DNA from 2 places in the Carnobacterium sp. FSL W8-0810 genome. Region 2 is predicted to be linked to the other one. Evidence: a T-box and tRNA genes for the amino acid it is inferred to sense, from the RefSeq annotation. Region 2 holds a T-box; the other holds one or more tRNA genes.
What was found. A T-box is a leader RNA that pairs with one kind of tRNA and senses whether it is charged. The one in region 2 lies ahead of tyrS (tyrosine--tRNA ligase), so its partner is inferred to be a tRNA-Tyr.
Positions count from the first base shown of each region.

Region 1 (12,277 bases), 200 kb from region 2:
AAATACACTTTGTTTCACCCTGGGTTCAGTGTTGATTGCTTGGGAATTATACTTAGCATTGCAATTACCATTTTGGTTTAGCTACTTCACAGTAGCAATTGGAGAACTTGTCGTAATGGGCATAGGTATGCCAATTATGATTTATATTGATAAGAAAGTTCACTTCAATAAACAAATAGAAGGATAATAAGCCTAGGAGATGGTAAGTTGAACAATTTGTTATTTCCTCGGTTCAAAACTAAATGAATATAAAAAAGTGGTTGGAACATTGTTCCAACCACTTTTTAATTTAAAAACTTTAAATAGCATTCTTTAAATCTTCCACTTCAACAATGCGGAACCCTTTTTTGCTCAAAGCACTCGATAATTGTTTTACAATATCTTTTGTAACACCAGATTCTAAAGTGATCATAGTGCGACGAACTAAGTCATCTTGCTCAACATCTAAAGTAATGCAACTTGAAATTGAACAAAAACGATTAATGATTTTCGCCATATTTGCTAAATCGCCTTTTTGACCAGTCGAAGCGATCGTTAATACGTAACTTCCAGTGTTGACGTTCCAAGATTGTTGCAGCATATTCAATAAAGAGCTGTGAGTTAAAATTCCATAAAAACGATTGTCTTCATCCAATACTGAAATGTAAGGCAATTCTTTGATGGAGAAGAAAACTTTGAAAAAAGAAGCTTCGATAGAAATGAACTTTGTAGCATTTTTTAATAAATGAGTAACAGGTAAATTCATATCTCCGCCATTAGCTTTATGACGATAAATATGCATTTTGTAAATGTTCCCTCTGAAAATCGTTCCAGTTTCATCTAAGATAGGGACACAACGAAAACCTGAAGTTTCAAGTATATCGATTGCTTCTTGAAGAGTGACCGTTTCACTTACTGTAGTTAATTTTTTCTTTGGTATGCAAAGAGATTTTATAAGCATGACTGTATCCTCCTTTAAGGATTGGTTTGGTTTATTTAAGTTGATGATAACATATAGCCGGTAAGGTAGCCAATGCTTTTGAAAGTCAGGAAAAATTTTCTTCAGTAAGGTAAAGTAGTTAAGGAATAATAATTTTAACTTGTTTGAAAGTACGTAGCATTCTATAATAAAAAAGCAGATAGAAGGAAAAGATAGATACTATTAGAAGAGTGGGGAAAACATGGTAAGAAATGAAATGATGTATCGGCCAGTTGTGGATAAAGAAGTAGTAGAGTTTATGCGTAAAAAGCAAAAACCTCTAGATGGAAAATTAGGAGAAATTGAGCGACAAGCCAATAAAGACGGGGTGCCAATTATTCCTCATGAAACAGTTGTTTTTTTGAACTTGTTATTGGGTCAAATAAAGCCTAAACAAATTTTGGAGATTGGTGCTGCTATTGGTTTTTCTTCAAGTTTAATGTCGCAACACGTAGGTAAGGATGGTCATGTCACGACGATTGATCGTTATGATTTAATGATTCAAAAAGCGAGAAAGAATTATGAAGAACTTGGGTTGACGGATAAAGTTACATTATTAGAAGGCCAAGCTGCGGATATACTTGCAACTCTGGATGGGCCGTATGATTTTATCTTTATGGACAGTGCGAAATCTAAATACTATGATTTCTTTCCAGATTGTATGCGGCTGTTAAAAGTTGGTGGAATGTTGATTGTAGATGATGTTTTACAAGGGGGAACGATCTTATCCCCCAAAGAAGATATTCCTAAAAATAGAAGAACTATTCACCGTAAGTTAAATGCCTTTCTAGAAGTAGTTATGCAACACCCTTCTTTAGAATCAAGTATTGTGCCTTTGGGTGATGGGTTGTTAATGGTTGTAAAAAAAGAGGATACTGATTTTTCTTTTATGGTTGAAGACAAAGAGTAAAGAAAAAGATTGGATTGCATTTTAATAAAAGATAATTATTGTATATTTTTTATTAAAATGCATTTTGAATAATAAAAATTAACTATTTGGTATTGACGAAAAAAGAAATTCTTGTTATAGTAGAACACGTTGTTACAGAAGAAGCAGCAACGTAAAAAAAGATGTGAAAATTAGTGTTGACAGCTAGGATGATACGTGTTACTATATTCTAGTCACCAAAACTAAAGTGAAGCGGTTACTTGGATAATTATACAGATAAAAAAATAATTATTAATAATCGTTGACAGCATAATGTGAAGGTGTTATACTTCAATAGTTGTCAGATGAAGAGATTGACCTTTGAAAACTAAACAAAGTAAGACGAACCAAATGTGAGGGTGACTCAGCATTGCTGAGTCAACAGTAACAAATATAGTGAATAATTATTCGCTAGCAATCAATAATGAGCTTCAAGCATCATTTTATATGAGAGTTTGATCCTGGCTCAGGACGAACGCTGGCGGCATGCCTAATACATGCAAGTCGAACGCTTTTGTTTCACCGGGTGCTTGCACCCACCGAGACAAAAGAGTGGCGGACGGGTGAGTAACACGTGGGTAACCTGCCCATAAGAGGGGGATAACATCCGGAAACGGATGCTAATACCGCATATTTCCAATTGTCTCCTGACAGATGGAAAAAAGGTGGCTTCGGCTACCGCTTATGGATGGACCCGCGGCGTATTAGCTAGTTGGTGAGGTAATGGCTCACCAAGGCGATGATACGTAGCCGACCTGAGAGGGTGATCGGCCACACTGGGACTGAGACACGGCCCAGACTCCTACGGGAGGCAGCAGTAGGGAATCTTCCGCAATGGACGAAAGTCTGACGGAGCAATGCCGCGTGAGTGAAGAAGGTTTTCGGATCGTAAAACTCTGTTGTTAGAGAAGAACAAGGATGAGAGTAACTGCTCATCCCCTGACGGTATCTAACCAGAAAGCCACGGCTAACTACGTGCCAGCAGCCGCGGTAATACGTAGGTGGCAAGCGTTGTCCGGATTTATTGGGCGTAAAGCGAGCGCAGGCGGTTCTTTAAGTCTGATGTGAAAGCCCCCGGCTCAACCGGGGAGGGTCATTGGAAACTGGAGAACTTGAGTGCAGAAGAGGAGAGTGGAATTCCACGTGTAGCGGTGAAATGCGTAGATATGTGGAGGAACACCAGTGGCGAAGGCGACTCTCTGGTCTGTAACTGACGCTGAGGCTCGAAAGCGTGGGGAGCAAACAGGATTAGATACCCTGGTAGTCCACGCCGTAAACGATGAGTGCTAAGTGTTGGAGGGTTTCCGCCCTTCAGTGCTGCAGCTAACGCATTAAGCACTCCGCCTGGGGAGTACGACCGCAAGGTTGAAACTCAAAGGAATTGACGGGGACCCGCACAAGCGGTGGAGCATGTGGTTTAATTCGAAGCAACGCGAAGAACCTTACCAGGTCTTGACATCCTTTGACCACTCTAGAGATAGAGCTTTCCCTTCGGGGACAAAGTGACAGGTGGTGCATGGTTGTCGTCAGCTCGTGTCGTGAGATGTTGGGTTAAGTCCCGCAACGAGCGCAACCCCTATTATTAGTTGCCAGCATTCAGTTGGGCACTCTAGTGAGACTGCCGGTGATAAACCGGAGGAAGGTGGGGATGACGTCAAATCATCATGCCCCTTATGACCTGGGCTACACACGTGCTACAATGGATGGTACAACGAGTCGCAAGGTCGCGAGGCCAAGCTAATCTCTTAAAGCCATTCTCAGTTCGGATTGCAGGCTGCAACTCGCCTGCATGAAGCCGGAATCGCTAGTAATCGCGGATCAGCACGCCGCGGTGAATACGTTCCCGGGTCTTGTACACACCGCCCGTCACACCACGAGAGTTTGTAACACCCGAAGTCGGTGAGGTAACCCTTTTGGGAGCCAGCCGCCTAAGGTGGGACAGATAATTGGGGTGAAGTCGTAACAAGGTAGCCGTATCGGAAGGTGCGGCTGGATCACCTCCTTTCTAAGGAATATAACGGAAACCCACACATTCGTACTTACTTTGTTTAGTTTTGAGAGGTCAAAAATCTTTCATAATTAATTTAAATATGCTCTTGGGGCCTTAGCTCAGCTGGGAGAGCGCCTGCCTTGCACGCAGGAGGTCAGCGGTTCGATCCCGCTAGGCTCCATTGCAACTAATGTTGCAAAAAAAGTTGTTCTTTGAAAACTGGATAAAGTTAAAAATTGTAATTCAAGTAAGAAACCAGAAACACACCGAAAAGTTTTAAAAATGAGTTTTTTAAGGTTCTCATCGTAAGATGAGTATTGAACATTAACGATTAACCATAGGTTAAGTTAATAAGGGCGCACGGTGAATGCCTTGGCACTAGGAGCCGATGAAGGACGGGACTAACGCCGATATGCTTTGGGGAGCTGTAAGTAAGCTTTGATCCAAAGATTTCCGAATGGGGGAACCCAGCATCTTTGATAGGATGTTACTGCTAACTGAATACATAGGTTAGTAGAGGTAGACGCAGAGAACTGAAACATCTAAGTACCTGCAGGAAGAGAAAGAAAAATCGATTCCCTGAGTAGCGGCGAGCGAAACGGGAATAGCCCAAACCAGAAAGCTTGCTTTCTGGGGTTGTAGGACTGAACACATAGAGTCATAAATGGATTTGGTAGGAGAAGCGACCTGGAAAGGTCTGCCGAAGAAGGTAAAAGCCCTGTATCCGAAACCACATCCACTCTGATCAGTATCCTGAGTACGGCGGAACACGAGAAATTCCGTCGGAATCCGGGAGGACCATCTCCCAAGGCTAAATACTCCCTAGTGACCGATAGTGAACCAGTACCGTGAGGGAAAGGTGAAAAGAACCTCGGAAGAGGAGTGAAATAGCCCCTGAAACCGTGTGCCTACAAATAGTTAAAGCCCGTTAATGGGTGATAGCGTGCCTTTTGTAGAATGAACCGGCGAGTTACGATCCCATGCGAGGTTAAGTTGATGAGACGGAGCCGTAGCGAAAGCGAGTCTGAATAGGGCGAATGAGTATGTGGTCGTAGACCCGAAACCAAGTGATCTACCCATGTCCAGGTTGAAGGTGCGGTAATACGCACTGGAGGACCGAACCCACGTATGTTGAAAAATGCGGGGATGAGGTGTGGGTAGCGGAGAAATTCCAATCGAACTTGGAGATAGCTGGTTCTCTCCGAAATAGCTTTAGGGCTAGCCTCGGAATTAGAATCATGGAGGTAGAGCAACTGTTTGGACTAGGGGCCCTTCTCGGGTTACCGAATTCAGATAAACTCCGAATGCCATTGATTTATATCCGGGAGTCAGACTGCGAGTGATAAGATCCGTAGTCGAAAGGGAAACAGCCCAGACCACCAGCTAAGGTCCCAAAGTTTATGTTAAGTGGAAAAGGATGTGGAGTTGCTTAGACAACTAGGATGTTGGCTCAGAAGCAGCCATCATTTAAAGAGTGCGTAATAGCTCACTAGTCGAGTGACCCTGCGCCGAAAATTTACCGGGGCTAAACATAACACCGAAGCTGTGGATAGAACCATTGGTTCTATGGTAGGAGAGCGTTCTAAGGGCGTTGAAGCTAGATCGTGAGGACTAGTGGAGCGCTTAGAAGTGAGAATGCCGGTATGAGTAGCGAAAGACGGGTGAGAATCCCGTCCACCGAATGACTAAGGTTTCCTGGGGAAGGCTCGTCCTCCCAGGGTTAGTCGGGACCTAAGTCGAGGCCGAATGGCGTAGACGATGGACAACAGGTTGAGATTCCTGTACCAGTTTGTTTTGTTTGAACAATGGAGGGACACAGTAGGCTAAGGAATACGCGCTGTTGGATATGCGCGTCCAAGCAACAAGTTTTGAAGTGAGTCAAATGCTTGCTTCTTTAAGAACAAGTTGTGATGGGGAGGGAAATTAAGTACCGAAGTTCCCGATGTCACACTGTCAAGAAAAGCTTCTAGTTAGAAACAAACTGCCCGTACCGCAAACCGACACAGGTAGTCGAGGAGAGAATCCTAAGGTGTGCGAGAGAACTCTCGTTAAGGAACTCGGCAAAATGACCCCGTAACTTCGGGAGAAGGGGTGCTGACCAATTGGTCAGCCGCAGTGAATAGGCCCAGGCGACTGTTTATCAAAAACACAGGTCTCTGCAAAATCGTAAGATGACGTATAGGGGCTGACGCCTGCCCGGTGCTGGAAGGTTAAGAGGATGGGTTAGCTCTCGGGCGAAGCTCAGAATTGAAGCCCCAGTAAACGGCGGCCGTAACTATAACGGTCCTAAGGTAGCGAAATTCCTTGTCGGGTAAGTTCCGACCCGCACGAAAGGCGTAACGATCTGGGCACTGTCTCAACGAGAGACTCGGTGAAATTATAGTACCTGTGAAGATGCAGGTTACCCGCGACAGGACGGAAAGACCCCATGGAGCTTTACTGCAGTTTGATATTGAGTGTTTGTACAGCTTGTACAGGATAGGTAGGAGCCATTGAAGCCAGGACGCCAGTCTTGGTGGAGGCGTTGGTGGGATACTACCCTTGCTGTATGACCACTCTAACCCACAGCCCTTATCGGGCTGGGAGACAGTGTCTGACGGGCAGTTTGACTGGGGCGGTCGCCTCCTAAAGTGTAACGGAGGCGCCCAAAGGTTCCCTCAGAATGGTTGGAAATCATTCGCAGAGTGTAAAGGCATAAGGGAGCTTGACTGCGAGACCTACAAGTCGAGCAGGGACGAAAGTCGGGCTTAGTGATCCGGTGGTTCCGCATGGAAGGGCCATCGCTCAACGGATAAAAGCTACCCTGGGGATAACAGGCTTATCTCCCCCAAGAGTCCACATCGACGGGGAGGTTTGGCACCTCGATGTCGGCTCATCGCATCCTGGGGCTGTAGTCGGTCCCAAGGGTTGGGCTGTTCGCCCATTAAAGCGGTACGCGAGCTGGGTTCAGAACGTCGTGAGACAGTTCGGTCCCTATCCGTCGCGGGCGTAGGAAATTTGAGAGGAGCTGTCCTTAGTACGAGAGGACCGGGATGGACACACCTCTGGTGTACCAGTTGTTCTGCCAAGGGCATTGCTGGGTAGCTATGTGTGGACGGGATAAACGCTGAAAGCATCTAAGCGTGAAGCCCCCCTCAAGATGAGATTTCCCATCACGTAAGTGAGTAAGACCCCTGAGAGATGATCAGGTTGATAGGTTGGAAGTGGAAGTCTAGCGATAGATGGAGCGGACCAATACTAATCGGTCGAGGACTTAACCAAAGAATAAACGGTGTACGACGGTTTCTAAACGAAGAACAAACTTTTAACTTATCCAGTTTTGAGAGAACAACGTTCTCTAGATTGAAATTTGTGTGGTGGCGATGGCAAGAAGGTCACACCTGTTCCCATGCCGAACACAGCAGTTAAGCTTCTTAGCGCCGATGGTAGTGAAGGGTTTCCCTTTGTGAGAGTAGGACGCTGCCACGCAGATTCAATTAATTATTCCGCAATAGCTCAGTTGGTAGTAGCGCATGACTGTTAATCATGATGTCGTAGGTTCGAGTCCTACTTGCGGAGTTCTTTTTTTTTGCAAATAAATAGTATTGATTTAGTAGTGCCGCTTTAGCTCAGTCGGTAGAGCGCTTCCATGGTAAGGAAGAGGTCGCCGGTTCGAATCCGGCAAGTGGCTTACGAATAATACGATAGAAGAGACCTTGATCTTAGGGGTCTCTTTTTCGTTTGAATAAATTTTATTAGAGCTCTCTCTTTGTGTCTGACTTGAAGTACTGATATACTTAAAGGTAGAAAAGTAAGACGAAGAGAGGAAGATGAATTTGAAAGCTTTAGTACATGAAAAGATTGAAGGAATACAAGGACTTAGCCTTAAAGATATTAAAACTAACAATTTGGGCAAGAATGATGTACGTATTAAAATTAAAACTATAGGTTTAAATCACCGAGATTTAGCAACCATTGAAAGCCACAAAAATATAAGCGAGCCTTTAATAACTGGATCGGATGGAGCAGGAATTATCAGTGAAATAGGCTCAGAGGTATCTTTATTTAAAGTAGGAGATGAAGTAATAATAAATCCTAGTATTGGGTGGACAACTAAAAGTGAAGCCCCTCCAGAAAAATTTCAAATATTAGGAAATCCATTACAAGGTACATTCTCAGAAGAATTTGTTAGTAATGAACAATTTATAGCCTTAAAACCAAAATATTTAACGTGGGAGGAAGCTGGAGTTCTTTCTTTGAGTGCATTGACTGCGTACAGAGCCCTTTTTACAAAAGGAGAAGTCTCCAGTCTGCAAACTATTCTTATCCCAGGAATTGGTGGCGGCGTGGCTACTTATATGCTTCAATTTGCTAAGGCAGTTGGTGCGAAAGTTTATGTGACCTCGCGTTCAAAAGAAAAATTAGAAGAAGCTCTAAATTTAGGAGCAGATAAAATTATAGACAGTCATAAGGATTGGGAAACAGAATTAGATGGAGAAAAAGTAGATATTGTAATAGAGTCAGTAGGAGCCGCAACTTTTAATCAATCATTAAAACAATTAAAAAAAGGAGGAATAATGGTTTTATTTGGGTCTTCCACAGGTGATAAAGTTGAATTTAATCTAAGAGAATTCTTTTATGGACAATATACATTAAAAGGAACAACTATGGGAAGTAAAGATGAGTATGAGGAAATGCTGCGTTTTATCGAAACTCATTCCATAAAACCTATTATTGATAGTGTGTATGATATTGAAAATTATGAAATGGCGTTTAATCGATTAAATAATGCTGAACAAATGGGGAAAATTGTGCTTCGCTTTAAGTAAGTAATAATGTACTATGGTTTTTGTAAGGCTTTTCTTGGTATCTAATTCAAGAAGTGTTAAACTTAAAGAAGTAAATTAAAAAGGAAGTGTTAACATGGAATTTGAAAAAAATGGAAATAGTTTCTTTAAAAATGATGAATCAGGAAAGTTAATTGCAGAAGTAACTTATGTCCCTTCTGGTGAAGATAAGGTGATTTTAGATCACACATTTGTAGATCCTTCATTAAGAGGTCAAGGAATTGCAGCACAACTTGTTGATAAAGTAGTAGAAGAAATGGAAAAAGAAGGTAAGAAAATTGTTCCTCTTTGTCCATATGCAAAAGCTTTATTTGATCGGAAACCGGAAAAGTATAAAAGTATAGAAGCTGAATAGTGAACAGGTATTGAATTAACTGATTTTTTTTGGTAAGGTGGCTATGGATTAGTAATTGTTCATAGTCCCTTTTTTATTTCACATCTAAATAATAGTTTTAAGATTATAAAATGATTAAAAATACAAAAAAATGAAAGAATAGTCTTTACATTTACGTGAATTATTTATATAATATATCTTGTGCTTGAATAGTTCTAGCAATTTTGGCCCGTTGGTCAAGCGGTTAAGACACCGCCCTTTCACGGCGGTATCACGGGTTCGATTCCCGTACGGGTCATATTCTTTATTATTAAATATTTGCCGGCTTAGCTCAGTTGGTAGAGCATCTGAATCGTAATCAGAGGGTCGAGGGTTCAACTCCTTTAGCCGGCATACGTTTAGTTGGTCATTTGATATTAAAGATAATTTAATTATGGAGGGGTAGCGAAGTGGCTAAACGCGGCGGACTGTAAATCCGCTCCTTCGGGTTCGGCAGTTCGAATCTGCCCCCCTCCACCATTTATGGGCTATAGCCAAGCGGTAAGGCAAGGGACTTTGACTCCCTCACGCGTTGGTTCGAATCCAGCTAGCCCAGTTGCATTAATATGCAAGAAAGATACAAAATGAAAATTGTGTGGTGATGATGGCAAGAAGGTCACACCTGTTCCCATGCCGAACACAGTAGTTAAGCTTCTAAGCGCCGATGGTAGTGAAGGGTTTCCCTTTGTGAGAGTAGGACGTTGCCATGCAAATTCATTTTAAATGAGTCATTAGCTCAGTTGGTAGAGCATCTGACTTTTAATCAGAGGGTCGCAGGTTCGAATCCTGCATGACTCATAACAGCAGCTTGTAACGGATAAACGTTACAAGCTTTTTTTGTATTTAAAAATAATAATTCGATTAATTTTTAGAATAATTAACGGGTATTAAATAGATAGATTAGTGTTATTCGTAAGAAATAATATGGTATAATACACAATGGGTGACAATCAGAAACATTATCGGAGGTGCGCATATGTCTATAGATTGGTCACAAGTAGTAACGTGGCGCAATTTTCTAAATGTAGTAGATATATTAGTGGTGACATTTTTTATCTATCAACTTATTAAAATTTTGCGTGGTACAAGAGCTGTACAATTATTAAAAGGAATTGCCGTTATCATAATCATAAAGATAGTTAGTTTCTTCTTGGAATTGCAGACAGTTGATTGGATCGTAGATTTAGTTATTCAATGGAGTGTCTTAGCAATGATTATTATTTTCCAACCTGAAATGCGGAGAGGACTAGAACATCTTGGACGCGGATCATTTTTTAATCGAACAAAAAGAAAAGTTAATCCTGGAGAAAACTTAGTTCAGCATTTGGTAAAGGCTGTTCAATATATGGCAAAAAGAAGAATTGGTGCTTTGATTTCTATCCAAATGGATACAGAACTAGATGAGTTTATTGGAACGGGTATCCCATTAGATGCAGATATCTCTAGTGAGTTATTGATTAATATTTTTATACCCAATACACCATTACATGATGGAGCAGTTATTATTAGAGATTATAAAATTGCGTCTGCGGCTAGTTATTTGCCACTGTCAGAAAGTACGCTTATCTCTAAAGAACTTGGGACAAGGCATCGTGCTGCAATTGGTTTAAGTGAAGTAACGGATGCTATAACGATTATTGTTTCTGAAGAAACTGGTGGAGTAAGTGTTTCGTATAAAGGTGAATTGTTAAGAGAATTATCTAAAGAAGATTTTGAAAAATTCTTAAGTAAAAACTTGATTATTGTTGAAGAAGAAGAAAAGAAAAATTCTTTTCAAGAAATGGTGGATAGTTTTAAAAAGGGGGCTTCTAAATAATGGAGAAAATTTACAATAATCCATGGTTTATGAAGATCATTGCACTCGCATTTGCTATTCTTCTTTTTACGTATGTAAACAGCAGTAATAATAGGGTACAGACTAGCGGAATCGATGGATTGAGTGCTTCTACAACCGACACGATATTTGAAGTGCCAATAGTTGTTGAAATTGACCAAGGTAATTACTATGTAACAGGTTTTCCAGAAACTGTTTCAGTAGAAATATCGGGGCCTTCAAGTATTGTATTAAATACGAAAACAACTAAAAATTTTGATGTTGTAGCAGCTGATTTAGATAATTTAGGTGTAGGGACTCATACTATTGAATTAGTTGCGGAAGGACTGTCACCTCAATTAGACTACAAGATTATGCCAGAAGAAGTAACGATAACAATCGAAGAAAAAAAAGTTGAAACGTTTAGTGTGGATGTTGAATTTGATAACTCACTCATAAATGAAAAATTTAAAGCAGGTTCGCCTTCTTTAAATTACGAAACTGTTGAATTAACAGGGACTGCTTCTACTATTGACCAGGTTGATATAGTTAAGGTTGTGGTCAACAAAGAAGAAGATATTACAGAGGATATCGTTCAAACTTTGCCGATTGTAGTTATGGATGCTGAGGGAAATAAATTAGATGTTGAGCTTAACCCTAAGGAAGTAACGGTAACCATACCAGTTACACCAGTACTTAAAGAAGTACCTATTGTATTGAATCAAGCGGGTACTGGCGATGAGAATTTGAATTATGAATTAGGCATCAGCAATCAATCCGCTACGACAGTTGCTATACAAGCTGAAGCTGGTCTATTAGATAGCTTAAGCAGTTATCCAGTTGATATCGATGTAACGGATATCACTAAAACAACTAAACAAACAATTGAATTACCTGTACTTGAAGGTGTAACAGCTATAGAACCAGAAAAAATTGAGGTTACGGTGACAGTTACTGAAAAAAAGTCACAAGAGAATAATCAAAACACAACAGAATCGAATCAGAGTAGTTCAAGTTCTAGTTCAAATTCAAGCGAGTCTAATTCATCTAATGGATCAACACAAGAAGAAATCGAAGACTCAGTAAGTGAATCTTCCTCAACATCATCGAGTGAAGGCTCTGTTGACTCATCTAGTGAATCCAATGAAGAAGAAAATGAATAAGAAAAAGTAAACCTAGATAGATAAGGTTTAAACTTTGAAAAGGGGAATATTAGAATGGGAAAATATTTTGGAACAGATGGAGTAAGAGGAGTTGCTAACTCTGAGTTAACTCCAGAATTAGCTTTTAAATTGGGACGATATGGCGGGTATGTTTTAACACAACACGCTGAAGGAGAAGAACATCCACGTGTTTTAGTTGGAAGAGATACACGTATCTCTGGTGAAA
Region 1 is NZ_JBBOWO010000001.1:298,623-310,899, reverse strand. Features, by position in the region: gene NST49_RS01565 (QueT transporter family protein) at 1-187, shown strand, start outside; gene cbpA (cyclic di-AMP binding protein CbpA) at 299-940, opposite strand; gene NST49_RS01555 (O-methyltransferase) at 1,161-1,868, shown strand; rRNA gene NST49_RS01550 (16S ribosomal RNA) at 2,330-3,891, shown strand; tRNA gene NST49_RS01545 (tRNA-Ala) at 3,985-4,057, shown strand; rRNA gene NST49_RS01540 (23S ribosomal RNA) at 4,217-7,137, shown strand; rRNA gene rrf (5S ribosomal RNA) at 7,229-7,344, shown strand; tRNA gene NST49_RS01530 (tRNA-Asn) at 7,361-7,434, shown strand; tRNA gene NST49_RS01525 (tRNA-Thr) at 7,474-7,546, shown strand; gene NST49_RS01520 (zinc-binding dehydrogenase) at 7,686-8,684, shown strand; gene NST49_RS01515 (GNAT family N-acetyltransferase) at 8,779-9,057, shown strand; tRNA gene NST49_RS01510 (tRNA-Glu) at 9,263-9,334, shown strand; tRNA gene NST49_RS01505 (tRNA-Thr) at 9,357-9,429, shown strand; tRNA gene NST49_RS01500 (tRNA-Tyr) at 9,472-9,555, shown strand; tRNA gene NST49_RS01495 (tRNA-Gln) at 9,560-9,631, shown strand; rRNA gene rrf (5S ribosomal RNA) at 9,670-9,785, shown strand; tRNA gene NST49_RS01485 (tRNA-Lys) at 9,801-9,873, shown strand; gene cdaA (diadenylate cyclase CdaA) at 10,052-10,891, shown strand; gene NST49_RS01475 (CdaR family protein) at 10,891-12,051, shown strand; gene glmM (phosphoglucosamine mutase) at 12,106-12,277, shown strand, end outside.
Region 1: it has a tRNA-Tyr gene. The T-box ahead of tyrS (tyrosine--tRNA ligase) is inferred to sense a tRNA for this amino acid. The anticodon was not compared.

Region 2 (18,828 bases):
GTGATTATATCTCATCCCGACATAATGGAATCAGGAAGCCAACAATATTTATTGAGTTCAATTCCTGATAATAAGGACATAACGGTTCATCATTTGGAATCTCTTTACCCGGATTTCAAGATAGATGTAGAAAAAGAACAGGCACTGCTAAAGGAACACGATCGTATTATCTTTCAGTTTCCCTTCTATTGGTATAGTTCTCCAGCACTATTAAAAAAGTGGCAAGATGATGTACTAACAGATGGATTTGCTTATGGGAACAATGGGAAAGCTTTAACAGGAAAAGAATTTGGCTTAATAGTAACGATTGGTGTAAAAAAAGAAGAATATCAACCTGGAGGGCGTGAAGGCTTCAGTATTGATGAATTAACCAAACCTTATCAAGCCCTAGCTCTTAAGACAAAAATGACATTCCTTAAAACATTGCCGATTTTTCAATTCAGTTATTTGACGGAAGACCAAAAGATGACTCTATTGATTCGCTATCAACAATATTTGACTCAAGAAAAAGACGACAGTCTAGAAGCACGAGAAAAGTGGTTCCTACAAGAACTAAAATCGACAGATTTAAGCAAGTTAAATGAAGGAGACCAATTTATTTTAGAGCAAACGATAGAGTTTATTGAAGAAAGTCGAGACACAATCGACGAATTGAAAATAGTCTTAGATCAAATGAATTAGGCTAATTAAAAGAACGAAGGTAGGCGAATGAATTGGAACAAAAAGAGTGGTTGCTTCAAGAACTTGAACGAGTCATTCAAACGAGTCGGGATTATAAGCAAAAAGCGCTATTAAAAGCTGTCAGAGATTTAATTAACGAGCAAGTTGAAAGGATTCGTCAGATGGAAGGCGAATTGGATGGAACCTTATGGAGTCCACGAAACTGGAGTGAGTAAAATAAGCTTTGAACTAGTATAGCCATTACAAAAGTGTATTAGTAGTTTTTGATATAGGAGCCATGTTCGCATATTCTGCAAATTTTAATGATAGTTTATGGATTAAAAATACACGCTCACTTATGGAATAGTAATCCGTAAGTGAGCGTGTATTCTTGTAGTCTATTTTCCAGAACTTTAACTATGGGGGTATCTAAAAAATTGGTCAGCTTTTGAGCGGGCATAAGAATAATTCCCGAAATATTCTATAAGTTGCCCATTTTGTAAAAGATAGGTTTTATCAAAAAACTTATCTAAAAAGTAGCGGTCATGTGAAACCGTAATAATGGTTCCTTTGAATAGGCTTAATGCTTCTTCAATCATTTCTTTTGAATCAATATCTAAGTGATTCGTAGACTCATCCAAAATAAGAACATTGTGATTTAAGTGAACGAGCTGCGCCCATCGAAGACGCATTTTTTCTCCACCAGACAGCTGATTTATTTTTTTAAAGACATCTTGACCATAAAATAAAAATTTAGCTAAAATATGACGAGCTTCACCTTCTGAAACGTGAATTTTATCGCGAAACTCTTCTATCACTTTAACGTTTGTATCCATTTCAAAAGCATGTTGGGAAAGATAGCCAATTGAAATGGAAGAACCTGCTTCAACTATTCCCGTATCAGGTTCGATTTTTCCTAACAGTAGGTTTAATAAAGTGCTTTTCCCAGTTCCGTTTGCGCCAACAATGGCAATTCGATCTTGATAATGAACATGCAGAGCAAGATTTTCAAATAATACTTTCTCTTCATAGTGTTTACTAACTCCGGTCAGTTTGAAAATATCTTTACTAGATCGCTGTTTGGTAGTTAGTTGAACAGCTATTTTATTTTGCTCAAGCAGTGGTTTTTTTACTAATTCAATTCTAGCTAAAGCTTTTTCCATATTTTTTGCACGACGGTGCAATGCATCACTTGGAGGATTAGAACGATTGGCCCACTCTTTTAAGCGTTTAATCGCTTCTTTCATTTTGTTAATTTTTTTCTGTTGATCTTGATAGCTTTGAAACTCATTTAGTATCCGGTTTTCTCGTTCTTTAACATAGTTAGAGTAATTGCCAGGATAGTAATGCAGCTCTCCTTGTTCAATCTCAATGATTTCTTGTGCAACCTCATCTAAAAAATAGCGGTCATGCGAAACGATGATAACAGTCCCATCATAGGTGTTCACAAAATGAGTTAACCATTCGATAGCTAGAATATCTAGATGGTTCGTTGGTTCATCAAGCAAAAGTAAGTTGGGTTGTTCCAATAAAATTTTTGCTAATCCGACTTTTGTCCGTTCTCCACCGCTCAAATTGACCCATTCTTTTTCAAGAAGAGAATCGAGCTGCAAGCCGCTTGCTACCCGACGAATAGAAGCATCTACTTCGTATCCGCCTAATTCTTCAAAATCCTGTTGCAATTGGCCATATTGATTTAAAAGTTTTTCTAAATTTGCAGTAGGATCTGACATTTGTAAACTGATTTGTTCCATTTTATTTTCCAAAAGAAAAACGTCTGAAAAACTTTTTTCTAAAATTTTATAAACTAACAGGTGATCATCTTGTTTAGGAAGTTGAGCAAGTAATCCGATTGTTAAGTTTTTTTGCCAAGAAATTGCACCAGTGCTTGGCTGTTCAATACCAGCTATAAGCTTAAGCAGAGTCGTTTTTCCTTCGCCATTTTGTCCAATCAAGCCAATTTTTTTAGGAGTGTTGATATCTAAGCTTAAATCACTAAAGATAGTATCAGCACCATAAGTTTGCGTTACGTTTTTCATATTAAAAATACTCATTTTAGTTCCTCCGTCTACCGGAAACAGCAAAAAAGAGAGGAAAAGACCTCTCTTTCAAAACAACTGCGTATAAAAAGCCTCCTTAAGAAGCTCAACGTGTTGTGAAAAGATGCTTTTCTGGTTTTTCCATTCTAAATTTAGTTAAAAAAGGGCACACTTCACCAATTTCAACTAAACAGCGGAAAATTCGGCACGGATAACATATAAAAAAGCTGTTTCTTTGTTTGTTATCACGTTCCAACCAGTAATTAACATCTTTTCACCTCCTCTGATTCTAATCAGATATTAATTGTAGTATACTATAAAAGTTCGTTTAGTAAAAGAATGAGTTAAATTGTCTATTAATTACAATTGATAAAAGTAGGATACCCATATACACTAGTAAAGAAAGTAGAAGGGAAGTTGCTAAAGCAAAACTATTTCCTACCGTCTCGTGAAATGAATAAAATATAAACTATTAAAGAATATGGAATTTGGCATTCGTTTAGAACTTAAATAGGGATAGTACGAAAAAGGAGAAGTAGAGAAGATGAAAAGGGAAAGTACAGCAGACTATGACATCAAAATGGAGAATGTTCGTTACTCCGCTCCTCAACGGTACTATGGTACAAGAATTTTATTTGTTATCAGAGGATCTGCGACTATTTCATTTGGAGGACGCAATTTTGAAATGGAAGAGAGCGATATTTTAGTTGTGAATCGTACAAACAATTATTCGGTTATGGGAAGTGAAGATAATTGCATCATCACGTTTAGTATTTCCAGTCAATTTTTTGTGACTCATTATAAAGAATACTTTCATTATAATTTTGTTTGTTTTTCTAAAGAATTAGATCCTGGACGTGAAGGTATGATAGCACAACTCAGACGTTGGGTAGCTGAAATCATGATTGCAGATTCTAGAAAAGAAGAAGGCAATACATTAGAAATCCGAAGCAATTTGTATCAAATTATGTTGCTGATGACTCGTTTTTTCAAAAAAGAAGCGCCCCATTGGAAAGGCGTAGATACCAGTGATGAACGAATTGCACGAATCATTCAATTAATTGAACAGCGATACGCAGAACCTCTAACGTTGTCTGAATTAGCAGAACATGAAAACTTATCTTCTTCCTATTTATCACGCTATTTCAAACAAATGACAGGTATGGGGTTTTTAAATTATTTAAATCAAGTCCGGTTAAAGCATAGTTTGGACGATTTGTTGTATACGTCAGACAACTTGTTTCAAATAGCTATGAAAAACGGTTTTTCAACCGCCAAAAACTATACAGTTGTTTTTAAATCAATTTATACTCAAACCCCAGCTCAATATCGAAAAGAACACCAACATGAACAGTTGGAACAGCATGAAGCGATAATAAATAAAGTTGAAGCACATACGGTTCTGGATTCTCCAGCTATTTTAGACCGACTAGCCAGTTATTTAGATGAAGGAATTGATCAAAGCTACACTATAGACGAGGAACACCTTGAAGAACGCAGAATTGTGTTGAACAGTGAGGATAATCAAGAACTAAAACATGAAAAACACATCATATTTATTGGTGAATTAAAGGAACTGTTAAATGAAAATGTAAAACGGCAATTGATTTTAGCTAAGCAACAAATGCGCGTAGACTTTGTAGGTATTCAAAAACTCTTTGAAGATACCATATCCTTAACTGAATCGGATGCAGTAGATGTCTCTATTAGTTCGCCTATATACGCTAATTCTGATATTGTTTTACAATTCTTAAAAGAACAAGGTATTTATATATTCTTGAAGTTAGAGTACAAGCAAATTTGTCAAAATGAAGAGTATTCTATTAAGAAACTCGACCAATTCATTCAACATGCTCTTCAAGTCTTTGGACGTGATTTTGTAGAAAAATGGCAAATACTATTTTATAGCAAGGAAGAGTGCTCGATAGAGGCATCAGAGTTAGAGCGAGTCTATTTAAGAGTTCGGCAAGTAATCAAAAATAAATCTGAAAAAATGAAAGTCGGAACGTTTTTCCCATTTGATGAACAAAAAGTTGAGCTTCCAGAAAACCAACAATGGCAAATCAAACACGCAGACAAAATTGAATTTATCGGGTATGAAGCAGATCAAAATGAAGTTATTAATTTTAATGATATCAATGTGGAAGAATTTTCTAAGAGTCATCGTTACATTACCAATAAAACGCGTAAAATTAAATCTTTTATAGAACAAAACCAAATGGACAGACCAATGTTCCTTATTAATTGGAATATCTTATCTGGGAATACTCACCATATCAATGGGAATTTTTTTAGGGGAGCGTTGATTCTAAAAAAGATCTTAGAATTAGAGAGTGAAGTAGCAGGAATTGGTTTCTGGATCAATAGTGAAATTCATGAACGTTTACAAGATTGTTCTAATAATTTAATTGACAGTTTAGATTTGTTTCATTTCTTTAATGAAAAAAGACCTACTTTTTATACAATGCGCTTTAAAGAAAAGTTAAGAGGAAAGGTCATTGCTCGAGGAATGGATTATATTATGACTGAAAACGAAGATGGATACCAACTTATTATTTTTAATGAGCGACAATTTAGTCCACGTTATTCAATCGATGAACTATTTGTAAAAAACAGAAGCAAAGAATTGCATATTCATCTTAGAGGAATCAAACCAGGAAATTATCAGATTCGTACATTGAAGTTCGATCGGAATAATGGAGGGTTGTACTCTAAATGGTGGAACTTGAATAGCAAGTATGGCATTGATCATGAAATGATGGATCACATTGTTCAATCTCTTAGTCCAGCACTGGATATCAAAGATGAGTATTTAAATGAAGAATGGTCTTTTTATTCTTTATTGACAACTAATGCGATTCATTTTATTGAATTTCGTAAAGCAATCGAATAAACGAACAAGATTACTTTACAAAATCCAGACCGATAGCTATACTGTAAGTCGGTAGGAGGTAGACCATGAAAAAAGTAATTATTGCTAGTATTAAAGGCTATCAAAAAGGCATTTCTCCTCTGTTTCAGCCAAGTTGTCGGTATTATCCAACTTGTTCGCATTATGCTATTGAGGCTATTGAAAAACATGGGGCCCTCAAAGGAACTATAATGGGAACAGCTCGTATTTTAAGGTGCCATCCTTTCATTAAGGGAGGATATGATCCTGTCCCGAATAAGTTTACGTTAAGAAGAAATAGAGAAGTTAAAACAGTTAAAAAATAAATGTTATAGGCTGACAAATTTAAGTTAATTTGTCAGCCTATTTTGTTGAATTAAGTTAGTTTTATTCAATTAAAGAAATCCTTCTGTTTCCTGAATACTTATTAAAAAAGAATCTAATAACTTTGACAAACGACTTAATATAGTGTAAATTGTCTTAGGGACGAAATATGAATAAATCATAAAGAAATAATGTTCGTGTTTTTGACTCCTTATATAAACAATCAAAAATAGCCTAAAAATTAGAGCCATAACAGAAAGAGGTTAAGGAAAAGATGAAAGTTTTTGACTATGAAGATGTCCAACTAATCCCTAATAAAAGTATCGTAAAAAGTAGAACTGAATGTGATACAACAATTGAATTTGGCGGTAGAAGATTTAATTTACCGGTTGTACCTGCCAATATGCAGACGGTTATTGATGAAACATTAGCTGTTTGGTTAGCTGAAAATAATTTTTTCTATGTTATGCACCGTTTTGATGAAGAAGATAGAATACCTTTTATTCAACGTATGACAGAAAAAGGCTTATACTCTTCAATTAGTGTTGGTGTAAAAGATGCAGAATATGACTTTATTGAAACACTAGCAAAAGAAAACTTAGTACCAGAATATATTACGATCGATATTGCTCATGGGCATTCTGATCTAGTGATCAACATGATTCACCATATCAAAAAATTCTTACCAGGAACATTTTTGATTGCAGGAAATGTTGGTACTCCGGAAGCTGTTCGCGAGTTAGAGAACGCTGGAGCGGATGCAACTAAAGTGGGTATTGGACCAGGAAAAGTATGTATCACAAAATTAAAAACCGGATTTGGTACTGGTGGCTGGCAATTAGCAGCTTTGCGTTTGTGTGCTAAGGCTGCAAGAAAACCATTGATTGCTGATGGCGGAGTGCGAGATCATGGCGATATCGCTAAATCAATCCGTTTTGGAGCTTCTATGGTTATGATGGGATCGTTATTCTCAGGACATGATCAATCTCCAGGAAAAACGATTGAAAAAGACGGAAAAATGTACAAAGAATATTTTGGTAGTGCTTCTGAATACCAAAAAGGCGAACACAAAAATGTTGAAGGCAAAAAGATCCTTGTAGAATACAAAGGTGACATCGCTGAGACATTATTGGAAATGAAACAAGACCTACAATCTTCTATCTCATATGCGGGTGGAAACGATGTAGAATCGATTCGTAAAGTGGATTACGTGATTGTTAAAAATTCAATTTTTAATGGTGACCGCTAAGCAAATTTTAAAAGATCCTGTAAAGGGTCTTTTTTTGTCTCTGAAAAATGGTTGTGTTTTATTAGTTCTTTTGAGTAAATGCAAATAGTTTGTATCCGTAAGTTTCTTTGTTACACTTAATAAGTAAACTGAAACGAAAGGAGCAAGAAATGATGAAAGTATTAGTAGTAGGTGCAAATGGACAAATCGGTAAAATGATCGTAGATAAACTGCACGAAAGCGACAAACACTCAGTACGGGCGATGGTTCGAAAACCAGAACAAGCCAATGCACTAGATATGAACGGTGTGGAAGCATGCTTAACAGATTTAGAAGGACCAATTGAAGCGATTCAAAATGCTCTTGAAGGTATGGATGCTGTCATTTTCTCTGCTGGTTCAGGCGGAAAAACAGGTTATGACAAAACAATGTCGATTGACTTAGATGGAGCAGTAAAAGTAATGGATGCAGCAAAAGAAGTTGGCGTAAATCGGTTTATTATTGTTAGTGCAATGAATTCAGATGATCGAGCAGCTTGGGATAATGAAGAAATGAAACCTTACAACATTGCCAAATATTATGCAGATCGTTGTTTGAAACAAAGTGGATTGACGTATACTATTTTACGTCCAGGTCTATTGAAAAATGATCCAGCTACAGGGAAAATTGAAGTTGCTGAAAACTTGCCAGGCGGTGCTATTTCTCGTGAAGACGTAGCCGAAGTGGCTGTTGCTAGTTTAGATAACGAAACGACTTTTAGTAAAGAGTTTGATCTTTTAAATGGAGATTCACCGATTGATGAAGCTTTAAAAAATCTATAACTCTGGTTTATTAGTCAAACGGAAGTGTATTTGCTGCTCATTTAATCAATAATCCTAAATGAAAGTTCTTTTCACTTTGAATACGTGGGGTAGAAAGAGGACTAGAATACAAAATAAGAGGCTGGGGACAATTGTCCCCAGCCTCTTATTTCTATACCATACCTGGTTTTAAGATAACTTTAATATTTTGATCTGCTTTTTTGTCAAAAATATCATAAGCTTGTGCTGCTTGCTCAAGCGGCATCGTATGCGTAATGATATCTGTTGGATCGAAGAGATTTTTTTCGATCATATCATACAATTTTGGCATTAGGTGAATAACAGGAGCTTGCCCTGTTTTTAAAATAACATTTCGATTAAAGAAATCATTGATAGGGAAACTAGCAGATGGTGTCATGTAGACTCCCGTAACTTGAACCGTTCCGAACTTTTTAACACTTTCAGAAGCTGTAACAAGTGGGCTAATGGTTCCGCTTTGGACGCTGAGAAGAGTTTTAGCTTTCTCTTTAGCAGGAGCTACACCATCCATACCTACGCAGTCAATGACTACATCTGCTCCACCATTAGTCGTATCATAAAGGAATTTCCCAACTTCCGTAACATCTTTAAAATTAACGGTTTCGACATTATTTGTTTTGTGTGCATGGTCTAAACGGTGTTTCACATTATCAACCGCGATAACACGTTTAGCACCTTTCATCTTAGCGAATTTTTGAGCGAAAAGACCTACTGGACCAGAACCAAGAATAATAACAGTATCGCCTTCTTTAACACCGCTGCTTTCTACACTCCAGTAAGCAGTAGGGACAATATCAGATAAGAAAAGAACTTTTTCATCTGGCAAGTCATTTTCTGGGACTACGAAAGAAGTAAAATCAGCGAACGGCACGCGTAAGAACTCTGCTTGGCCTCCAGGATAATTCCCATGCATCTTACCAAATCCAAACAAGCCGCCATTATCAAAAGCAGGATTTGGGTTAGAGTTGTCGCATTGGCTTTCCATTTCGTGAGTACAAAAATGACATTCGCCACATCCAATGTTAAACGGAATAACGACTCGATCGCCTTTTTTGACCTTTTTAACACCAGGACCAACTTCTTCAACAATTCCCATTGGTTCATGACCCACTACATAATCTTCTTCCATTACAGGTTTTCCATTATGATACAAATGTAAATCAGATCCGCAAATCGCTGTTGCTGTAATGCGGACAATCATATCAGTAGGTTCTTGAATCGTTGGATCTGGAACATTTCGGACTTCCATTTTTTCATTTCCTTGCCATGTTACTGCACGCATAAAATCGCTCCTTTTATTTGTATTTATAAGGTGAATTTTAGCATTACAAATAAAGATAGTAAAATAATAACGCTTACTGCAACTAGTGAAGAAGATGAAAAAAGAGTTTTATTTGCCACTTTCAGCAAACAAAACTCTTTTCTTCTAAACTAACTTGATTAAGAAATATTTTTTCTTGCCTTTACGAATAAGGATAAAGCGTTCGTCAAATGAGTTTTCAGGTGTCACAATAGTTTCAACATCGGTAATTTTTTCACCATTCATGGATAAAGCACCATTTTTGATGTCTTCACGAGCTTGGCGTCTAGAAGGTTCGATGCCGACTACATCAACTAACCATTCAACAATGTTTCGCTCTTCTTTTGAAGCTTCAAAAGTAGGCATATTTTTAAAACCTTCTTCGATTTGATTAGCGGTCAAACTTTTTACGTCCCCGGAAAATAGAGCTGCAGTAATCTTTTCAGCATCTTTCAAAGCTTGTTCGCCATGAACGAATAGAGTCATTTCGCTGGCTAATGTTTTTTGTGCTTCGCGTTTGTGCGGCTCTGTTGCTATCTTTTCAGCTAAAGCCTCAATTTCTTCTTTTGTTAAGAAAGTAAAATACTTCAAGTATTTGACCACATCACGGTCGTCTTGATTTAACCAGAATTGGTAAAATTCATAAGGAGTGGTTTTCTCTGCATCTAACCAGATAGCACCACCAGCAGTTTTCCCAAATTTAGTTCCATCCGCTTTTAACATCAACGGGATGGTCAGCCCATAAGCTTCAGCGTCAGAACCTTCTTGTTTACGGATGTATTCTAAACCAGCTGTAATATTGCCCCATTGATCTGCGCCACCAATTTGTAATTGAACATCTTCATGTTGGTACAAGTGTAAGAAATCGATAGATTGCAAAATTTGATAAGTAAATTCAGTAAATGAAATACCCGTTTCCAAACGACTGGCAACGATGTCTTTAGACAACATAGTATTTACGTTAAAACTTTTTCCGATATTACGCAAGAAATCTAATAAAGATATTTCTTTTGTCCAATCCAAATTGTTAACCATACGAATAGATTTTTCATTTTTACCAGCATCAAATAGTTTTTCCATTTGATGTGTTAATTTATCGACATTATTTTGAACTTGTTCGCTAGTCTGTAAAACACGTTCTTCAGATTTCCCACTTGGGTCACCAATTGAACCAGTTGCTCCACCAATAACGATGACGGGACGGTGGCCAGCTAACTGAAATCTTTTTAAAATCATAAAAGGAATCAAATGGCCAATATGCATGCTATCTCCAGTTGGATCAACTCCACAGTATAGACCTACTTCTTTTTGGTCAATCAATTTTTTTAAACCTGTTTCATCTGTTTGTTGATTAATGGCATCGCGCCATTCTAATTCATCAATAATATTCATTTTTCTCGCTCCTTATAAACTGTATTTTTTGCATAAAAAAAGCCCGATAAAAAGAAGCTATCTTTTTATCGGGACGAAATTTTCCGTGTTACCACCCAAATTGCAGTCTGTTTTTAACGCAAAACACGCTGCCACTCATTTACTGTTAACGTAGTAATACGCTTGAGGTTAATCAAGTTACTCCGGAGTGTACTTCACAAATTGGTTTGTGCCTATTTTCATCAACCACAGGCTTTCTATTGAACAGGGACCAAATGTTACTATGCTCTTTCATTGTAAGTTGTTATGAGATTGTCATTAGTATAGATGAAGTGAAGACAATTTGTCAATCTTGTTTTAAAAAATCTATAAAATTTTCAATCGATACAAAAGATTCTCGCCTTGGCCGACTATTATAGAACGACCGTTGTATTATCTTAAATATTGTTTAAGATTGCTTATATATTAAGGTTTTCTGTTGCAATGAACTCAGTATATTGGTTCAATAGGAATTGTAAACATATAAAAGATAAAGAGGAGGATAATGTAATGATGACACATTTTTTTGATTCATACTGGTGGATGTTTTCAGGCGTATTCGTCATAGCAAGTATTTTAATAACCTTAAATCTAGTAAAAGTAATCGGTTTTAGAAAAGAGTCTTCTTTAATGCTAAGGGTAATCGATTTGATCCTTTCGCTAGGCCTACTATTGCTTATGGTTTCAGCTAACTTTTTTTCGGGAGTTTTATACGATCAATTTAACCTAGCAACAGATAATATGCTGCTCGCCTTATCCTTTTATTCAGGAGTAGTCTTTTTAATCCAAATTTATTTCACGTTTAAACGTAATAATAAATAAGCATAATCTATGATGGCAAATAATTTAAAGAAAGCAGGAATCAAAATGGGCTTTTGGTATTTTCTCATACTCTTTGCAGGTATAGCTCTTATTGGAGCAGGTGCGGCTAAGAATGATGTTTCACGTTCGGTTAAGATTGTAGTGATGTTGTTTATTCTTGGTATTGTCTTTATTTTCATTTCGTTAGTGCTATTTATGCCAGGCAGTTCTGAGATCATTTCTCAACTGTTAGACAGGAATTAATAGGTCGAAAAATGGCATAGCTAATCCAATGTTTCAAGATATAAAAAGCATATACATTGCTAAAAATAAAACAACCTGATGATATTATTAATCGTCAGGTTGTTTTATTTAGAATCTCGTTATTTCTCATCTGTTCCAAACTCTTTTGAAATTAAATTTATAATAGTTGAAAATGTGTTTGTGCAAAATAGGATTGCTAATAATGTAATTTTTAAAATGAAATTAACCATATTTTTCATTTCTCTCCTTTATTTGTATCATCTACTTTTTCAATAAATAGTTCCTATCGAAAATAAGGTCAATCTCATATAACCCTATATGTTTGTTAATATCTTTTTCGATTTTGTCTAGAAGCTGTTCATTTGTTAGTTTAATGTCTTCTGGGACGACCACGTCGAATTGAATAATCGGGCGAGTCCCTTTTTTTTCAATACGAAAATCATGGAATTGCAGATTTAAGTTGTAGGATTTCAATAATTGTTTGACGAGTCTGTATACATTTGTTTGTTCTTCACTATGGATATCAATGGGATCCAAATGGCAGACTAAGTTAATTCCCAGTTCTGCTTTGAATTCTTTTTCAATGGCATTGATCACTACATGGGCTTGAGTAAGACTCCAACTGTCATCAATCTCAATATGGATAGTTGCAAATGTTTTCTCAGGACCATAACTATGGATCAACAAGTCGTGGTAGCCAATGATGGATTGGTGATTATCTAGATAAGCAATCATTTTTGTGAGTTCTTCCTCGCTTGGACGTTTTCCAAGTAAATCATTAATAAATTCGCTGAGCATTTGAATACCACTAAAGATAATATAAAAAGCAATTAGCAGTCCTGTATAACCATCAATCTGCCAGCCTGTTAGGTGTTCAACTGCAGCCGAGACTAATACAGCAACTGTTGTGTAAACATCATTAAAGCTGTCTTTTGCGCTAGCTAACAATGTTTTTGATCCGATATGTCGCGCGGTTTCCTGGTAAAAGTAACCTTGAACAACTTTGATACCTATTGATGACACTAAAATAATAAACATCAAGGGAGAGGTTTGTAAACTTTCTGGCTGCAAAATACGTTCAATCGATGTTCTTAAAAATTGACCACCGACAAACAGAATGATTAAAGAAATGATCATGCCTGTGATGTATTCTGAACGCTGATGACCATAGGGATGTTCTTTATCTGCTGGCTTAGCAGCTATCCGAAAGCCAATCAATGTTAAAACCGAAGAAGCTGAATCCGACAAGTTGTTCATCGCATCCGCTATAATAGAAACACTTCCTGAAAATAAGCCAATTAACAATTTCATTCCAAATAATAGGAAATTAGATAATAAGCCTATCTGCCCAGCTACTGTACCGAAAGCAGCTCGTGATTCTTTTCCCTTTTCTTTACTTCTTCGTTCAATCCATTCAAAAAAATAATTCACAAAGACCCTCCTAAAAACCAAACTTGAAAACAAAAAAATATAAACTGATAATTGCTGTGTCCATATATATTTTGCATAAACAAAAGTATAACAAATTATAACTTTTAGTAAACACATAAAAGTGGTTAGATACGACTAATTAAAGCTAGCTCTTTTAAAAGAAGTTTTAGAAGGGTAGATAATATAGTAAATTAGAAGATGGTGTACTGCAAAAAACGATGGAATAACCCCACCGATGTTAATGAGCTTTACTAAAGATAACTTGAATCAATAGGGTAAAATGTAGGAACTCGGTCAATCAAAAGCATATGATAAACTGTTTTTTCAGAAACATTTTCCGAATAAAAATAGAAGTTATTATCATTTTGAAGAACAAAATAATCATCCTTAAATTCGCTCTTTAAAAGATAAACATTGTCTATATTTTTTTTATACTCTCCAGAATTAATTAGTATATTATCTTCATATTCGTAAAATTTACCTTCCATAAAAGTTATCTGAAGAAAATGGCCGGACTTTCCAACACCTTCAGATTGATAAGAACCTTCTAATATGAGCTCTTTATTTCCATAATCAGAAAAATACCCTATTAAAAAAATGAATACTAATACTATAAAAGAAATTATACCTACATATTTTCTTTTCATCCTATACGCTCCTAATAATAATTCATTAATAAAACGTTATCATTGTTAGTAAAATAATACTATAACTATTTTGGTATTTACTAATAAATAGTTATTAATACAATTTTATCTGATATATTTTATATGTTACTAAAAAAATAGTTGGAGGAATTCATTTGAAAAAATTAATCTTTCTTTTAAGTAGTCTTGCTTTTTTTAGTTTTTTTACTGCAACAAAGGTACAAGCTGAAGAATCTTTTCCATCACCAGAGAGTAGTGTTTTCTATGATTTAAATCAAGGTGGACTACAGCAGTTTGAAGTTGAGAATGATCTAGGAGAGACCTATACCATTACCATTGAAGAAGAGCCTCAATTTTTTATTATGGCAAGTGCTGTTAAGAGTGGTACATATAAAATTACAAAAGAAAAAGCATTACAATGGAAAGCTAGTTACAAAATTGATGTAAGTAATAATAAAATTACACGAGCACACTCTGCTTCAGCAACAGCCTTCACTGGAAGCTTTAAAAGTTTATTATTGAAAGTAGATAGTTCTACACAAGCCACTTATTATTTAAAGCGAACAATATTACTTGCAGAGACCTCTATAAACTTAAGAGCTAAGTTGGCAGGAAGCAGTATTTCGATAACGTATTAGTCATTACTCGCCAAGGTACTCAACAGTAACCGTCCCCCAGCCGAAAATATCGCTTAAAATACCGTATCCAATGAACAAATTAAATGCTATACAACAAATACACGCTATGTAGACTACCTTATATAGTGTGTTTGTTTTTTTATTTCTAATGATGAGAAGAGGGGAGACAATTAAACCTAAAGGTGCGATTAAGAAACTGAGAATAGAAAGAACCAATAACATTAAACCTTCATCGTTTTCACTTGTTCCACGAATAAAATCTAATTTTCGATAATTTTCTTGGATCTTAAGTTCATTTGTTTCGATTTTTTTTTTAAGCACTTGGTTTTCTTTCAGCAATTCGTCTATGGATACTTCATAGTAAACACTCAGTTTTACTAGATTATCCAAATCAGGATAGCTATTGCCATTTTCCCATTTTGAAATTGACTGTCTGGAAATGCTTAAATATTCCGCCACATTTCCTTGGGAAAAACCTTTATTGATTCTGCTTTCTTTTAAACGTTCTCCTAATGCCACAACTTTTCCTCCTCGTATCTTATTTTTCTTTATCGTACCTGAAAGTAAGCACCTTTGGCTATAAGCCAGTGGTTGCGTTTAGCACGCATTGGTTTACATTAGGGGATAAAATCAATAAAAGTACTCGTGCAACAAATAGTTGCTATTGTGTAAACGACTAGGTTCTATAAAAGTTAGTAAAAATAGTTGATAATAGTTATAGCCAGGAACAACTAATGATTAAATGTAATGGTCTTCATTTTTAGTACATTACAGCTCAGAATAAAAATTAGGAGCAGACAATTGCTTCTTATAAAAAAGGGAGGTATATTTTTGAATAACAGACATAAAAAAGGTGTTTTTATGTTAACTGTACTTTTATTTCTAGCGTCTTGTACTCAAAAAAAAGAACAATTAGAAGTATTTTCCATTCCCATATCTAATGGAGAAGTTTCCGTGAAAAATTTTAATATCATCAGTACTAAAGGCCAAATATATATTGAAGACAACTATTATTTGAAATTTCAGGATGAAAACATAAAGAGTATTAATTTTGGTATTTATGATAAAGAAAGTAAACTAATCTATTCGTTTGCGCAAAATGTTGATTTCTTTAGGGATACTGATAAGATCGAAGAGAACACAGGTTTTATTATTGATAGTAGTCATTTTAGAACGGGCGATGAAATAAAAATAGAAGTTAACTATACTTATAGTGACGGGACAAAAAAATCCTTTACTAGTAATGAAAAGCTTGAAAATGAGAATGAATAAATTGCAGCGTTATAAATTAACGCAGCATGGATAACTGAATCATGAACAAAGCTATGAGGTTACTACCAGAAGCAATTAAGAAAGATAGTCAACGAGCAAAACTAAATAAAAGGGTAGGGCGAAAATTAATATTTTCCAACTATAAAAAATAGATTTTGTTGTGTTTACCGGATTTGAATAATAATTACAGCGTTGTCTATCACCGCTAACGAAAGCTCCAGAAAGTATTATTGCAAGGACAGTCAAACCAACAGAAGAATAATGAATTGTTTTGTTAAAACTAAGACTTGTAAAAATAGCTAGTAAATAAATCAAAAATATTAAAACGACACTTATATAGAAAATCTTTACCGTAGCAAGTAAACTTCTTTTCATTGGAGTATCTCCTTTTAACTAGTGATTGTTTTTACATTCGTTCAATTTTATATTATACTTGATATTGTTCAGCAAATCACTTGCGGTTCCGTTTTTCTGTGACCTGGTTTGTGAAAAGTATATATTGTTGTTGGTTTTAACTTTTACTATTAAAGTGAAAAGGTAAAGATGGTAATTTGCATCGGTGTAAAAGGATGTTTGTTAAAGTAACAAATTGTTGGCAAGTATTTATAGATACTGTGATATGGCTAAAAAAAGATCGAGACAGTTTAATTTGTCTCGATCTCTTTTTTATTTAGAGTGCTTATGTTACTAGTTTTTACATAGAGTTTATTCGCCAAGATACTCAACAGTTGTAGTTCCCCAGCCTAAATAGTCCCCAGTAATACTATAAATAACAAATGCATTAACTAATAAACTACAAGCACACGCAAAGTAAACAAATTTATGCAGTGTATTTGTTTTTTTATTTCGTTTCATTACAATTGGCGCTACAAATAAACCGAATGGAGCAATTAAGCAACCCATAAAAGCAAGGATTAGAAGTATGAGTCCTTCATCTTTTTCAGTATTCCTCCAAATAGAATCTATCTTTTTGTTAGATTCTTCAATTTCAAGTTCATTTATTTCAATTTTTTTCTTAAGGTTTTGATTTTCTTTCAGCAATTCATCAATTGAAACTTCATAATATGTACTTAACTTTACTAAATTGTCTAAGTCAGGATAACTATTATTATTTTCCCATTTTGAAATCGATTGTCTTGAAATATTTAAATATTCCGCCACATCTCCTTGGGAAAACCCTTTATTGACCCTACTTTCTTTTAGGCGCTCGCCTAATGCCATGTTTACTCCTCCTTGAAACCTTGCTTTTCTCTATCATACCGAAAGTAAAGACGGTTGACTATACTTTATGGGTTATATTTTAACAATGGATGATTTAATTAAGTGAAAAATTTCGTTTTTTATTGGACTGAAAATGAAAATCTAGTTTTTTAGAAAAGGGTGACGTATTTAGTAATAAAGAGGTGATAAATTCTGAGTTTTTCACACATCGTAAATCAAAGGCTTGACGAGGTTGGTTTTGTGCATTTGCACAATTACTTTTGTTAGTATGACAATAGATTTTTGATGAAATGAAAAATATAATGTAAGCGCACACAGACAAATGTTAGGAGATGTTTTAGATATGGTAGATAGTACGATTCCTTGGTTTGCAGCGATTATTGGGTTACTCGTTGCAATTATACTTATTTTGAAAAAATTTAATCCTGTATATTCTTTATTCTTTGGAGCAATTATTGGTTCATTGATTGGTGGAGCTTCATTGGTTACAACGATAGATATTTTAATTAATGGGACACAAAGCATTATTGGAACAGCTATTCGAGTTCTTGCAGCAGGTATGTTGGCAGGAGTAATGATGGAATCCGGTGCAGCGGAGTCGATTGCAAATGCGATCGTTACTAAACTAGGGGATCAAAAAGCTATTTTATCTTTGGCTCTTTCAACTATGATCATTACTGCAGTGGGTGTATTCATTCCAGTAGCTGTATTGATTGTTGCCCCTATTGCATTGTCTGTAGGGAAACAAACAGGTATCAGTAAGATTGCCTTATTAACGGCTTTATCGGGCGGGGGAAAAGCTGGAAATATTATTTCTCCAAACCCAAATACGATTGCTGCAGCAAATGGTTTCGATTTAAACTTAAGCAGTGTCATGTTAGCTGGTTTTATCCCCGCTGTATTTGGACTTGTAACTGCTGTTATTATTGCAAATGCAATCAAAAATAAAGGTGAAATGGTAAGAGATAGAGATATTCTGAAGCAAGAAACAAAAGAATTAATGCCTTTGAGAAAAGCATTAGTCGCTCCAGGATTATCAATTTTCTTATTGTTGATCAATCCAATCGGAACAGTCCTAAAAATAGATGCTATTGCAAATTTAAAAATAGACGCATTGTATATATTACCTTTTGCTTCAATTGTAGGAACGATTGCAATGGGACATGCGAATAAAATCAGTGAATATGCTTCTTCAGGAATTAAACGCGTAACAGATACGGTTCTAATTCTGATAGGTGCTGGAGCGATTGCAGGACTGATATCTGCATCTGATCTGTCTGTTCAAGTAGTAAAAGTAATTGAAATGATAGGAATTTCAGGTACATTCTTAGCACCAATCTCAGGTATTTTGATGGGATTAGCAGTAGGATCAACTTCTACGGCCGTCATTCTTGCTACTGGCTCATTCGGAGAGGCAATTTTAAATACCGGAACTTCTTCTTTAGCAGCATCTGTAATGGTTCATACAGGAGCAACCGTTATTGATAGTGTTCCTCAAGGAAATTATTTCCATATTACGGCAAATAGTATGCATATGACAATTAAAGAAAGAATGAAAGTTATTCCATATGAAATGTGTATAGGTGGGGTAATGGCTGTAGTCGCAACAGTGTTGTATGGATTTATCCTTAATTAATCAAAAGAAAAGAGGAAAATAAAAAATGAAGAAAACATTTGTGGTGGCACCTGATTCTTTTAAAGAAAGCATGAGCGCAAAAGAAGCCTGTGAAGCAATGGCTAGAGGAATCAAGAAAGTTTTTACAGATGCGGAGATCAAACTTGTTCCTATGGCTGATGGTGGCGAAGGAACAGTGGATTCGTTAGTAGATGCAACACAAGGAAGAAGGATCGAAGTTGAAGTATC
Region 2 is NZ_JBBOWO010000001.1:492,155-510,982, reverse strand. Features, by position in the region: gene NST49_RS02490 (NAD(P)H-dependent oxidoreductase) at 1-681, shown strand, start outside; gene NST49_RS02485 (hypothetical protein) at 714-896, shown strand; gene abc-f (ribosomal protection-like ABC-F family protein) at 1,074-2,714, opposite strand; gene NST49_RS02475 (helix-turn-helix domain-containing protein) at 3,244-5,592, shown strand; gene yidD (membrane protein insertion efficiency factor YidD) at 5,658-5,915, shown strand; gene guaC (GMP reductase) at 6,188-7,162, shown strand; gene NST49_RS02460 (SDR family oxidoreductase) at 7,312-7,962, shown strand; gene NST49_RS02455 (zinc-dependent alcohol dehydrogenase) at 8,114-9,262, opposite strand; gene tyrS (tyrosine--tRNA ligase) at 9,407-10,672, opposite strand; T-box leader at 10,739-10,955, opposite strand; gene NST49_RS02445 (hypothetical protein) at 11,201-11,512, shown strand; gene NST49_RS02440 (hypothetical protein) at 11,522-11,755, shown strand; gene NST49_RS02435 (cation diffusion facilitator family transporter) at 12,017-13,186, opposite strand; gene NST49_RS02430 (hypothetical protein) at 13,438-13,833, opposite strand; gene NST49_RS02425 (DUF5626 family protein) at 13,989-14,471, shown strand; gene NST49_RS02420 (helix-turn-helix domain-containing protein) at 14,475-14,990, opposite strand; gene NST49_RS02415 (hypothetical protein) at 15,303-15,743, shown strand; gene NST49_RS02410 (DUF5316 family protein) at 15,819-16,118, opposite strand; gene NST49_RS02405 (helix-turn-helix domain-containing protein) at 16,449-16,964, opposite strand; gene NST49_RS02400 (GntP family permease) at 17,308-18,600, shown strand; gene NST49_RS02395 (glycerate kinase family protein) at 18,626-18,828, shown strand, end outside.